DNA from 2 places in the Scopulibacillus cellulosilyticus genome. Region 2 is predicted to be linked to the other one. Evidence: riboswitches for the same ligand, from Rfam matches in the RefSeq annotation. Region 2 holds a riboswitch; the other holds the start of a gene.
The links. Region 2 has a riboswitch for FMN ahead of ribD (bifunctional diaminohydroxyphosphoribosylaminopyrimidine deaminase/5-amino-6-(5-phosphoribosylamino)uracil reductase RibD). Riboswitches for the same ligand answer to the same signal wherever they lie in the genome.
Positions count from the first base shown of each region.

Region 1: linked by a shared signal. The riboswitch ahead of ACFQRG_RS02070 (ECF transporter S component) and the one ahead of ribD (bifunctional diaminohydroxyphosphoribosylaminopyrimidine deaminase/5-amino-6-(5-phosphoribosylamino)uracil reductase RibD) in region 2 are both predicted to bind FMN.

Region 1 covers NZ_JBHTCO010000002.1:203,124-207,555, reverse strand. The annotation lists gene ACFQRG_RS02080 (S8 family peptidase) at 1-470, shown strand, start outside; gene ACFQRG_RS02075 (Nramp family divalent metal transporter) at 540-1,850, opposite strand; FMN riboswitch at 2,094-2,224, shown strand; gene ACFQRG_RS02070 (ECF transporter S component) at 2,382-2,996, shown strand; gene ACFQRG_RS02065 (YjcZ family sporulation protein) at 3,193-3,294, opposite strand; gene ACFQRG_RS02060 (nucleoside hydrolase) at 3,504-4,424, opposite strand.
Region 2 covers NZ_JBHTCO010000001.1:114,947-119,378, forward strand. The annotation lists gene lysA (diaminopimelate decarboxylase) at 161-1,483, shown strand; FMN riboswitch at 1,555-1,704, shown strand; gene ribD (bifunctional diaminohydroxyphosphoribosylaminopyrimidine deaminase/5-amino-6-(5-phosphoribosylamino)uracil reductase RibD) at 1,937-3,025, shown strand; gene ribE (riboflavin synthase) at 3,031-3,687, shown strand; gene ACFQRG_RS00600 (bifunctional 3,4-dihydroxy-2-butanone-4-phosphate synthase/GTP cyclohydrolase II) at 3,680-4,432, shown strand, end outside.

The DNA of each region.
Region 1 (4,432 bases), on a different contig from region 2:
GTATTGTTGTCTGTGTCGCTGCAGGGAACGAGGGTCCTGACCCTAAGACCATCTCAAGCCCCGGACTCAGTAATAAAGTCATTACTGTAGGCGCCATGGATGATAAAAACACTAATAATACGAATGATGATATCATAGCCAAATTTTCAAGCCGCGGACCAACCATTTACGGAGTTGAAAAGCCTGATATCGTTGCACCAGGCGTTAATATTATCTCTCTTCGTTCGCCATCATCATTCCTTGATAAGACGCAAAAGTCAAGCAGAGTTGATGAAAATTATCTTTCATTATCAGGAACATCCATGGCAACCCCTATATGTGCCGGTGCTGTTGCCCTCTTACTCGAGAGCCAAAAAGATTTAACACCGGATCAAGTCAAAGAAATGTTAATCAAAGGCGCAAAAAAACTTGGCGATGACCCAAATGTTTACGGCGCCGGATATGTTGACGTTGAACAATCTGTCAAATAAATACCGATCAAACTGAATAAGCAATATCCTTATGTAAAAAACTCGCCAATTGGGTGGCGAGTTTTACTTTTATCCAAAAATTGTTTGATACAGCAAAAATATATTTAACAAGATAACAAGCACAGCGACAATCCAAGCTAAAGTTGTCGTCCATTTATGATTAACCAGTCCGCCCATTATCTTTTTATTACTTGTAAACATAATCAAAGGTACAAGTGCAAAAGCAATACCAAACGATAACACAACTTGGCTCATGACTAAGGCGTAAGTCGCATTAACACCGAATATGATAATGGCAAGCGGCGGAATCATGGTAATAAATCTTCTTAAATAAATAGGAATGCGTTTTTTAATAAAGCCTTGCATAACCACATCACCCGACATGGTTCCAACCGATGAACTTGATAACCCGGCTATTAACAAACCGAGTCCAAATAAAATAGCGGAAGTCGGACCGACCAATTGCCCAAACTTATTAAAAGCAACATCTAAATCTTCAACAAGCAGTCCATGTTTATGAAAGAGTGCTGCACCAACAATAAGCATGCTCATATTGATGGCGCCGGCAATGATCATTGCAATGACAATATCAATAAATTCAAATCTGAATATTTGCCGCTTTTCTTTTTCATTTTGACCGACCACACGATTTTGCGTAAGGTGAGAATGAAGATAGATGGCGTGCGGCATAACCGTCGCTCCAAGGATACCCGTTGCCAACAGCACAGTTTGTACGCCGTGAAACCTAGGGATTAATGCCCCTTCGAGAACAGACATTGAATCAGGTTTGGCCAGAACAACTTGGCAAACGAAAGCTAATACAACGATAAAGACCATTACCGCTATACCTGCTTCTAAAGGACGGTAACCTTTTCTTTGTAATTCAAGCAGCGCAAATGAAGCGATAGCGGTAATGACAGCAGCCGGAATCATCGAAATATGAAACAATAAATACACGCCAAGCGCCGCACCTATAAATTCGGCTAAGTCTGTGGCCATAATAACGAGTTCACTTTGTATCCAAAGAAACACTGAAGTTTTTTTGGAGAACCTCTCTCTCGCTATTTCCGGCAGATTCTTCCCCGTTGCTATCCCTAGTTTAGCCGATAATGATTGAATAAGGACAGCCATTAAATTAGACGCAACAATGACCCATAAAAGCAAGTAACCGTACTGTGATCCAGCAGTAATATTGGTTGCAAAGTTACCGGGATCAATATAAGCAACTGATGCTATAAAAGCCGGCCCAAGAAATGGCAAAAGTCTTTTTATACCTTTGACATCCCCTCTTAATGCGGCCATCGCTGAACGACTATTTGTATGTTTATTTGTTTCTTCTTTTGATATATCGTATTTTTGCGATAAAGTTTTACTGCTCATAAAAAGTTTCCTCCCCACCTAAAAATAACCCGTTAACAAAAAAGTTTCCTTAGGGAAAAACTATGCTCACTAATAATGTATTCAAAAATGGCAAATTAGTCAACTGTTTTGATGAATATTTTCTCCAAATCCTTTTTTCTTAGTAATTGAAGTTATTGGTTAAGGAATTAATAAAAATCGTGCAAAAGGATTGTAAAAAAGATGAAATATCATATATAATAAATATTGAATTAAATAATGAAGACGTTCCTTCAGGGCAGGGTGAAATTCCCGACCGGCGGTGATGAGGTTTGCCTCTAAGTCCGCGAGCCGTTAAGGCAGGATCTAGTGAGAATCTAGTACCGACAGTACAGTCTGGATGGGAGAAGGATGATACGTATGGTTTAATGATGAGTTAAGTTTTTTTACTTGCTCATTTATTTAGCTATGCTATATAAAATACCGCCCAAGGAATGTATTCCTTGGGCGGTATTTTTTGGCGGGTACCTGCGTTATCATCAGACTCTGGGTAAAATATTAAAATGGGGTGATCTGATGAAAAAAACGTCTTTAAAGAAAACAGTCACAATTTCCTTATTGTCGGCAATTGCTATTTTGATTCAAACCATTTCTTTTCCATTGCCGATTTTTCCTGCATTTTTGCAAATGGATTTCAGTGATATTCCTGCACTTATCGGAGGCATTTTATTCGGTCCGGCAGCAGGTGTATTAATCGAAGCTTTGAAAAACTTTTTACACTATTTGATTTCGGGATCACTAACAGGTGTGCCAGTTGGTGAAATGTCTAACTTTATTGCAGGTTCTCTGTTTATTATAGCCGGGACTTGGTTTTATAAAAGGAAAAAAACCGCGTCTTCTTTAATGTACGGTCTCATTTTTGGAACAGTTTTTATGTCCGTTGTGATGACGATTGCCAACTATTTTATCATTTTCCCAAGCTATGCGTTATTTCTTGGTTTTACGACAGATCAGGCTATTGCTATGAGCCAAAGCATTAACCATGAAATTCACAGTTTGTTTACCTTAGTGATCTTTGCGGTTCTGCCGTTTAATTTACTTAAAGGTATTGTTTTGACAGTTATCACAGTGCCCATTTATTCAAGAATTAAATCGCGTATCAAGACGATGGTGCCTGCTGAAAAATAAAGAAAACTTGCCGATTGGCAAGCCTTAAAAGGCTAGACAGAGGCTTAGTTGCCCTTATACTTGGGACTTAAAATTGGCTCCTGCGTCGAATTATCTACACTTAAGCCAATTTATACTTTCCCAACGTATAAATAAACAAATAAGGCCTTCGCTCTAATGAGCGAAGGCCTTATTTTATTTAGCATTCAGGCGGTGCTTACCAGACGTAAGCAGTACCAACAATAATTAATAAGATAAACAAAACAACGATTAACGCGAAGCCAGCGCCGCCGCCGTATCCACCTGCATATCCGTCCATATCGTCAATCGCTCCTTTATCGAAGTTTGAGATAGCTTCAAGCTTCTCACAATACATACTATGCCTTTCCCGAAAAAGTTGTTTGGACATCGGCGGAAATTTTAACTTTTACCCATTTTATTTCTACCTAATCTTAGAAATTAAGAAAGGTAAATTCCCATCCCATATAAAAAAGAACCTTCATTTTTCATGAAGATCCTTTTTAATCATTATGATACAACCCTGTCTAAGAAATGTGAAACGAAGCGGTCACTATCAACATCAAGGCAAACTTTAATGTTGCCATTTGAATTTTCTTCACCGACGGTTTGACCTTTTGCTGCACCTTCCGTTTTAACATGAACTGTCATCGTTTTAGTTTTCACAAAAGCAGGATCGATGGCCACACCAACAGTTAATGGATCATGAAGCGGACAGCCATTCAATTTTGGATTCTCTTTGGCATACGCATCCATATAAAAATCACACATGTGAGCTAATGAACGTGAAAGAAGCGTATCTTTTTCCTTCCACTCATCTAAAACTGACCGTCTAAGCAAAGTTTTTAATGTAACATCCAAACCGACAAGTGTCATCGGTATACCGGATTGGAATGTATATTGCGCCGCCTCCGCATCATGGTAGATGTTCGCTTCCGCATAAGGCGTAATATTACCCGGCACTGTTACGGCGCCGCCCATAAGGATTACATCTTCAACTAAGTTAACGATTTCAGGATCTTTTTCAATAGCCCTTGCTAAATTTCCTTGATTTGCTGTAGTTAATATCAGAATATCGTTTGGATGTTCATGAACAGCAGAAATAATAAAGTCGTGGGCTATCATGTCCCCGGCTTGTTTTTCAGCAGAAGGCAATTTAGCTTCTCCAATACCGTTTTCACCGTGAATCCAAGTGGCTTTGTCCGCTGGTTCCTCGCCCGCGAAAGTTTTTTCAACACCTGGAAAGACAGGAATATCATCGGCGCCAAGAACTTGTAAAAGCTGCAGTGTATTCCGGGTAGCTTCCGGAACCGATGTGTTGCCAAAGGTTGTTGTAATACCTAAGATGTTAAGTTCCGGAGAATTTACAGCGTATGCGATTGCGAGCGCATCATCAATACCAGTATCGACATCTAATATAATATTTTTCATTGTGATCT
Region 2 (4,432 bases):
ATAAGAGCAGCAAAGCGAGTCTGCGATCAGAGTGAGCTAGTGAGACTTGTGCTCTGGAGTACTAAGCGGTTGACTTCGCCGGGAGGCTTGTCACCAGCCAAGTTTCCTTTATTTTCATCATGTTGGAGTAGTGCCCGCCTAGGAAAGGGGAATATTTTTTATGCGAGGCACACAAGAAGTTAATGAGAATGGTCATCTTACAATTGGCGGTGTAGACACTGTAAAGTTAGTTAGGGAATATGGTTCACCGCTATATGTTTACGATATTGCATTAATTAAGGAAAAGGTGGCAGAATTTAAAAAAGCTTTTTCGCGGCGTGAAGTACCGTGGCAAGTGGCATATGCCAGCAAAGCTTTTTCCTCAATTGCCATGATACAACTTATAAATGAATTAGATTTATCATTGGATGTTGTATCCGGAGGTGAATTGTATACTGCTGTTAAGGCGGGATTTCCGCCTGAACGGATTCACTTTCATGGAAATAATAAGACACCGGATGAACTTAAACTGGCTTTAGATGAAAAAATAGGAACAATTATTGTTGATAATTTTTATGAATTAACTTTATTGGATCAACTTTGCGCGGAACGTCATCAAACGATTGATGTTCTTTTAAGGACGACGCCCGGTGTCGAAGCACATACCCACACTTACATTATGACTGGTCAAGAGGATTCTAAATTTGGATTTAACCTTAATAACGGCAGCTTAGAAGAGGCGATACAGATGACCAGTGATTCGCCGAATATTGTATTAAAGGGGCTTCATTGCCATATTGGCTCGCAAATTTTTAATGATAAAAGTTTTGCGCAAGCAATTAACAAAATGTTTCAGAAGTTTGATAAATGGAGAAAACAATATGGTTTTCAGTTGAATGTTTTAAATGTGGGCGGCGGCTTTGGTATTAAATATTCTGAAGAAGACGAACCGCTAATGATTGAAAAATTTGTTGATACAATTGTCGATACGGTTATTGAAGAATGTAACAGGCTTAGTATGGCTTATCCGGAAATCTGGGTGGAACCGGGCAGAATTTTAGTTGGTGAAGCGGGAACAACCCTTTATACGATAGGTGCTTTCAAAGATATTCCCCAAACAAGAAAGTATATTTCTGTAGATGGCGGAATGACGGATAATCTGAGACCGGCCCTTTATCAGGCTAAATATGAATGCATGGTAGCTAATAAGGCACTGGCACCCGCTGATGATACAGTAACGGTTGCGGGTAAGTGCTGCGAAAGCGGAGATATTTTAATCTGGGATGCTAAACTGCCGAAAGTAACAGAGCCTAACGATATTCTTGCTGTTTTTTGTACAGGAGCTTACGGATATGCGATGGCAAACCATTATAACCGTATTCCGAAACCTGCGGTCGTATTTGTCGAAAATGGATCAGCACAACTGGTTATTCAAAGAGAAACATACGAGGATTTAATTAAACATGAATTACCGCTGATTCAATCAGTTTTAGTTAATAATTAGACAAAAGACAGCTTTTTTGTGTATAATAGATTTACAAACAGTGATGTTGAACATGTACTAATTGAATATAAGTATGCCTTCGGGGTTGGGTGAAATTCCCTACCGACGGTGATGAAGCAAATTCTGCTTCTAAGTCCGTGACCCGTGCGAGTGAAACTCAAGCGGTGGATCTGGTGAAAAACCAGAACCGACAGTAAAAGTCTGGATGGGAGAAGGCCGATGTTTTCTGATACTATCAGGATTTATATCTATGTATATTGTTTAAGGACTAATCATAGATATATAAGATAAGAGATAGTATAAGTAAAACTGCGAATCATAACGGATACTATAAAAATAGGTTATCTATGCTTATTTTTATGGCTTATTTCCTATGGAATCGTTTGAACCCCGAGGACAATTGTTCTCGGGGTTTTTGGTGTTCATTGTTTTCTTATGAAGGGAGTGAAGAGTGTGTCTGATATTGAGTACATGTCATTGGCTTTAAATATGGTTAAAGGAACCTCAGGACAAACAAGCCCGAATCCTGCCGTAGCAGCTATTGTTGTTAATCATGGTCGAATCGTCGGTTTAGGTGCTCATTTAAAAGCTGGAGAAGCACATGCGGAAGTACATGCTTTAAATATGGCGGGTCAAAAGGCGAAAGGCGGAACGATATATGTGACGCTGGAACCTTGCAGCCATTTTGGGAAAACGCCGCCGTGCGCTGATTTAATTATTGAAAAGGATATCTCGCGGGTTGTTATTGCAACAGTTGATCCCAATCCTCAAGTTGCCGGAACAGGTATAAAAAAATTAGAAGATGCCGGAATTGAGGTTACGGTTGGAGTCATGGAGGATGAGGCTCGTCAATATTATCAAAGCTTTTTTCATTATATTAAAACCAAAAAACCTTATGTAACAATAAAAATGGCTGTCAGCTTAGATGGGAAAATGGCAACTGCAAGCGGTGAAAGTAAGTGGATTACCGGCCCAGAAGCGAGAAAGGACGGACATTACTTAAGGCATACACACGATGCGATTTTAGTTGGCATTGGTACTGTGTTAGCTGATAACCCGTCACTGACAACGCGCCTTGACGATCATCAAGGCCGTCACCCTATCCGGATCATATTGGATCGCCATTTAAGAACACCGATCGAGGCAATTATAGTAAATGATGGCCTTGCGCCAACATGGATTTTAACTTCTAAAGAGCATGAAAATAGTCAAAAAGCAGCGGACTTAAAAACCCGGGGTGCCAATATATACTATTTTGAAAATTTATCCATTTATAACGTTCTCACCTTTTTAGGCCAAAAAGAAATCGTTACCTTGCTTGTAGAAGGAGGCTCAAGTGTCCATGACGCATTTCTTCAAACAGGTAAAGTGAATCAAATCATCGCTTATATCGCACCAAAAATTATAGGCGGTCAGGATGCTTTAACAGCTTTTGGCGGAAAAGGTGCAGCCAGTCTGGCAGATGCGCTGCCTCTGGAATTTGAAGAAATGACAAAGATAGGGAACGATTTGAAAATTGTTGCTCATGTAAAGGGGGAATAATTAACATGTTTACCGGAATTATTGAAGAAATAGGGACAATAAGAATGATTGAGCAATCAGGAGATGCTGTCGTTATGACGATTGAAGCTCCGCAAATTATAAAGGATGTTTCATTAGGCGATAGTATAGCGGTTAACGGTGTCTGTTTAACGGTTAATCATTTTCAGGACAGTATTTTTACCGTTGACTTAATGCCTGAGACGGTAAAAGCAACATCCCTCAGCCAATGCCGGACAGGCTCTAAAGTGAATTTAGAAAGGGCGATGGCGGCTAACGGCCGGCTTGGCGGCCATATTGTTTCAGGGCATGTTGATGGAATTGGTATGATAACAAAAAAGGAAGCCGTAGATAACGCTGTTTACTACACGATAAAAGTCTCTGAACAGTTATCACATTACATGGTATATAAAGGTTCAGTTACGGTTGATGGAACGAGCTTAACTATTTTTGGTTTAAATGAAAATGAATTTTTGATTTCTCTTATTCCTCACACGATGACTCATACAATATTAGGGGAAAAAGGCGTTAATGATATTGTTAATATTGAAACAGACGTTGTCGGCAAGTATATTGAGAAATTTATTCAGCAACGCGACAGCAGCGAGGATTCACAAGGTTTAACGATAACAAAATTAAAAGAGAGCGGGTTTATCAATGGATAAAAAAGCAGAACAAGGACAACTCTTTGATTCTATTGAAGAAGCGATTGAAGATTTAAAAGCAGGCAGTGTGATTATCGTTTGTGATGATGAAAACCGCGAAAATGAAGGAGATTTTCTCGCATTAGCTGATAAAGCGACACCTGCAGTGATTAATTTTATGGTTACCGAAGGCCGCGGATTGCTTTGTGCGCCAATTGATGAAGAAACAGCCTCAAGACTTCAATTAAGTCCGATGGTTGACCATAATACAGATTCTAATGGCACTGCATTTACAGTAAGTGTTGACCATAAAAACACAACAACCGGGATTTCAGCTTTTGAACGTTCAGAAACGATCCAAGCTTTGGTAGACCCATTTGCCGAAGCCTGTGATTTTAAACGGCCGGGTCATATTTTTCCGCTCATTGCCAAGTCAGGCGGTGTGTTAAGAAGAGCGGGACATACGGAAGCGGCGGTAGACCTCGCCCGTTTGTCAGGTGCCCGTCCAGCCGGTGTGATATGCGAAATTTTGAAAGAAGATGGTCAGATGGCCAGAGTTCCTGATTTAAGGAAAATCGCAGATCAATTTCATTTAAAAATGATTACTATAGAAGATTTAATACAATATCGAAAGGAACACGATCCGCTGGTAAAACGTGAAGTCGCTGTTGACTTGCCGACCGACTACGGTGATTTTAAAATTATTGCCTATTCAAATCAGATTGACGGCAAAGAGCATTTAGCCATTGTTAAAGGGGATATTTCT